Regions from separate parts of the Faecalibacterium intestinale genome, predicted to be linked through region 2. Evidence: predicted binding sites of a transcription regulator. Region 2 holds the regulator's gene; the other holds the start of a gene.
What was found. Region 2 encodes Rex, which represses fermentation and respiration genes when NADH is low (regulators of the CRP and FNR family bind a similar motif). Its sites were predicted from a motif close to ATTGTTAANNNNTTAACAAT; they were not measured.
Positions count from the first base shown of each region.

Region 1: a site for Rex is predicted at 822-841, ahead of WMO20_RS02730 (phosphoglycerate kinase). Genes of this name have one in related genera too.

Region 1 is NZ_JBBMEN010000002.1:178,816-181,215, reverse strand. It holds gene ribF (riboflavin biosynthesis protein RibF) at 1-557, shown strand, start outside; gene WMO20_RS02730 (phosphoglycerate kinase) at 956-2,164, shown strand; gene tpiA (triose-phosphate isomerase) at 2,268-2,400, shown strand, end outside.
Region 2 is NZ_JBBMEN010000010.1:44,005-46,404, forward strand. It holds gene WMO20_RS08595 (ClpP family protease) at 411-1,094, opposite strand; gene WMO20_RS08600 (redox-sensing transcriptional repressor Rex) at 1,349-1,990, shown strand; gene WMO20_RS08605 (thymidine kinase) at 1,995-2,400, shown strand, end outside.

The sequences.
Region 1 (2,400 bases), on a different contig from region 2:
ACTTCACCTTTGGCGCAAAAGCTGCCGGTACGCCGGAGCTGCTGCGCACCCTCTGTGCCCCCCTTGGGGTAGAGGTGGTGGTGGTGCCCATGGCGCAGTTTGAGGAAAAGCCGGTGTCCTCCACCCGCATCCGCACCGCACTGGAGGGCGGGGATATCCCCGCTGCCAACGCCATGCTGGGGATGCCCTATGCCATCCGCTTTGCGGTGCAGCACGGGGCAGGGCTGGGACACACCCTTGGGGTGCCCACCATCAACCAGCTGTACCCGCAGGGCTTCCAGATGCCCCGCAGCGGCATTTATATCACCCGCACCTGCATCAACGGGGTGTGGTATCCCTCGGCCACCGGTCTGGGCAGCCGCCCTACCGTGAACGATGACGCCACCAAGGTGACCTGCGAGACCTTTATCCCGGGCTTTTCCGGCGACTTGTACGGCACCGACCCGGTGGTGGAGTTCCACGCCTACCTGAGCCCCAGCAAAAAGTTTGATACGCTGGACCAGCTGCGGGACTGCATCAACAATGCCGCCCGCCGCGCACAGGAATATTTTGCATAACGCATAAGCAGACAGGCCGTTGCACAGTATTTTGTGCGGCGGCCTTGTTTGATGCGGGACGATTTGAAATGCCCTCCGCTTGCGCTCTGGGCATAATTCAAGGAATTTTGTTTTTTTATTTGAGCTTCCGAAAAGTCTGCGGACTTTTCGGAAGCTTTTTTCACGGAAGAGAACGGAACGGAAAACGGCATTTCCGGCGTCTGCGGGCAGAAAAAACCGCACTTCGGGCAAAATAGACACATTTCCGTGCAACAACGGTAAATGTTTGTTAAACAATTATCTATCTCTTATCCTTGCAATACACGCAGTTTTTGTTTATAATAGTAGCTGTACGGGGCAACGCCCCGATTGTGAGCGAGACTCTGGTTCAGAATTATAACTTGAGAGGAGTTTTTACCATGGGTTTAGGTAAGAAGACGATCGACGATCAGAACTACTGCGGCAAGAAGGTGCTTGTCCGCTGCGATTTCAACGTCCCGATGAAGGACGGTGTCATCACCAACGAGAACCGCATCAATGCAGCACTGCCCACCATCCAGAAGCTGGTCAACGATGGCGCTAAGGTCATCCTGTGCAGCCATCTGGGCAAGCCCAAGAACGGCCCTGAGGCTAAGTTCAGCCTGGCTCCCGTTGCTGTGGCTCTGAGCGCAAAGCTGGGCAAGACCGTTGTGTTTGCCGACGACGACAACGTTGTGGGCGAGAACGCAAAGGCTGCTGTGGCTGCTATGAACAACGGCGATGTCGTTCTGCTGCAGAACACCCGTTTCCGCAAGGAAGAGACCAAGAATATGCCTGAGTTCAGCGAGGAGCTGGCTTCTCTGGCTGACGCTTATGTGGACGATGCCTTCGGCAGCTGCCACCGTGCACACTGCTCCACTGCAGGTGTCACCGACTACATCAAGGATACCGCTGTCGGTTACCTGATGGAGAAGGAGATCAAGTATCTGGGCAACGCCGTCAACGACCCCGTCCGTCCCTTCACCGCTATTCTGGGCGGTGCCAAGGTCGCTGATAAGCTGAACGTCATCTCCAACCTGCTGGAGAAGGTCGATACCCTGATCATCGGCGGCGGCATGGCTTACACCTTCGTCAAGGCTCAGGGCTACGAAGTCGGCAAGAGCCTGTGCGACGACACCAAGCTGGACTACTGCAAGGAAATGATGGCTAAGGCCAAGGAGAAGGGCGTCAAGCTGCTGCTGCCCGTGGATGCTGTCTGCATCAAGGACTTCCCCGATCCCATCGACGCTCCTGTGGACGTCACCGTGGTGCCTGTCACTGCGATCCCCGCTGACATGGAGGGCTGCGACATCGGCCCCGAGACCATGAAGCTGTTTGCTGACGCTGTCAAGGCTTCCAAGACTGTTGTCTGGAACGGCCCCATGGGCGTGTTCGAGAACCCCACTCTGGCAGCCGGTACTCTGGCTGTTGCCAAGGCTATGGCTGAGAGCGATGCTACCACCGTTATCGGCGGCGGCGACAGCGCAGCAGCTGTGCAGCAGATGGGTCTGGGCGACAAGATGACCCACATCTCCACCGGCGGCGGCGCTTCTCTGGAGTATCTGGAGGGCAAGGAGCTGCCCGGCATCGCAGTCATCCAGAACGCATAATTTTTCCGGCATCACAATGGGTGCGGCGGCATTTACGCCGCCGCATCTTTTCTTTTTGTGCAGGTAATTTGTAAATATTTACGAAGGTAAGGAGAAAATAACAATGGATAAGGCAAAGCGCAAGGCTATTATCGCTGGCAACTGGAAGATGAACAAGACCGCCTCCGAGGCTGCTGTTCTGGTGGACGAGCTGATCCCCGCCGTGAAGGACGCCGCCTGCGAGGTGGTCATCTGCA
Region 2 (2,400 bases):
CTACTCTGTTCCCCAACTTCCCATAGACACAATAATTGATTCTACTATTGTACCACGCAAGGGCAAAAATGGCAAACCATAATGTTGTTTTTGTTGAGGAAATAAAACTCCCCCAGTCTGCTCCCGCTGGTCGCAGCCAGCCCCCTCTGGGATGGGGCCTTTGGCATGACGGTAAAGTTTCCGGCTAAAGTGCAAAGTTGGCGGCTGCGCCAGAGGCTCCCTCTCCGAGGGAGCTGGCAAAACCGTCAGGTTTTGACTGAGGGAGTTCGTTCCAGCCCCTCTCGTGAAAAGGCAGTTCCGAAACGCCCGCAGGCGTTTCGGAACTGCAAATAAAAAAATAATTCCGCTGCTTCTGCGCAAAGCGAACGCGGAGCGCAGTTCAAATCGTCCGGCGGGGGAGATGCAAGGCCTTACCCCCGTTCGATTTCCTTATACAGCCACGCCAGCGCGTCCGAAAGACCGCCCAGTTCATCGATCAGCTTTTCCTTTACGGCGCGGCGCCCGTCCAGCACCGTGCCCATGTCCATGACCAGCTCCCCGGTGTGGAGCATCAGCTGGGTGTAGCGCTTTTCGGGCATACCGCTGTGGGCGGCTACAAAGCCGGTGATGCGCTGCTGCATCTGCTCAAAGCAGTGCATGGTCTGCGGTACGCCTAAGATCAGCCCGGAGTGTCGCACCGGATGCACCGTCATGGTGGCGGTGGGTACGATGAAGCTGTGCCGCGCGCTGACCGCCAGCGGAATGCCGATGGAGTGCCCGCCGCCCAGCACCAGCGTGGCGCTGGGCTTGGAGATGCTGGCAATCAGCTCCGCCAGTGCAAGCCCAGTCTCCACATCGCCGCCCACCGTGTTCAGCAGCACCAGCAGCCCCTCGATGCGGGGGTCCTCCTGTACCGCCACCAGCTGGGGGATGACGTGTTCATACTTGGTGGTTTTTTGCCCCTGCGGCGCTTCGGTGTGTCCTTCGATCTGGCCGATGACGGTCAGGCAGTGGATGACATGACCGCCCCGGGTCAGGGTGACTGTGCCCAGATCCTCGATATCCTCTTTTTCCATCCGGTGCTGCTCTGCGGGGGTGTCTTTTGCCGTATCCATGCGCGTTCTCCTTCCGTAGCGGGGTCTTTGTGGGGTCAGTATCCCCCGGCTGCCGGGGAAGTATACAGGAGAAAAGAAACAAAAAACTTTGTGAATTTTTTGCTTTTTTACAAATAGGTATTTGACATTCGCCTTTCATGCTGTATACTCTAAATAATATAACAGGATAAAATGGAACATCTCTCTGCGCGCAAAGAAGCCCCTTGCATGGCGGCAGAAGCTGCAGCGCGTTGGGCAGAAAGGAGAATTTTCCCATGAACACCCCCCAAAAAGCATCGATCCCTGTGATCAAGCGTCTCCCCAAATATTACCGGTATCTGCGCTCCTTGCAGGCCGACGGCATTACCAGCATCTCCTCCCGGGAGCTGGCTTCTCAGATGGGCACCACCGCCTCGCAGGTGCGGCAGGACTTCAACTGCATCGGTGACGTGAACGGCCGGCAGGGCATCGGCTACTCGGTGGAGAACCTGCTTTCCATTCTGGAAAGCCTGCTGTTCGGCAACGGCGACCGTCTGCCCACCATTCTGATCGGCTGCGGTCGTCTGGGCAAGGCGGTGAGCCGCTTTATCACCACCGATACCAACGGCTACAAGCTGATCGCGGCCTTTGACGTGGCCGAGAACGAGGTGGGCAAGGAGATCAGCGGCATCCGCATCCGGCACATTGACGAGCTGGAAGCCTTCTGTGAGGAAAACAAGCCCAAGGTGGCGGTGCTCTGCGTCCCCCGCGATGGTGCACAGCAGGTCAGCGGACGGCTGGTGGATCTGGGCATCGAGGGCTTCTGGAACTTCTCCCACTATGATCTGTCGGTGTCTTACCCCGATGTGGTGGTGGAAAACGTCCATCTGGGCGACAGCCTGATGAGCTTGGGCTACCGTCTGCGCAATCAGGAGTGACGGCATGGCAAAATTGTATTTCCGCTACGGTGCCATGAACAGCGGCAAGAGCACGGCGCTGATGCAGGTGGCACACAACTACGAAGAGCAGGGCATGAAGGTGCTCATTTTAAAGCCGCAGGTGGATACCAAGGGCGGCGGGGAGCTGGTAAGCCGTCTGGGCGTGCGCCGCAAGGCAGATTTGCTGATCCCGCCGGAGCTGAATGTGTTCGAAGCCGTGAAGGCGGCAAACGATGCTTCTGGCCCGCTGGCCTGTGTGCTGTGCGACGAGAGCCAGTTCTTTACCCCGGAGCAGGCCGAGCAGCTGTTCATGGTCACGGTAGATCTGAACATCCCGGTGATCTGCTACGGTCTGCGGGCAGATTTTTCCCTCAAGGGCTTCCCGGGCTCTACCCGTCTGCTGGAGCTGG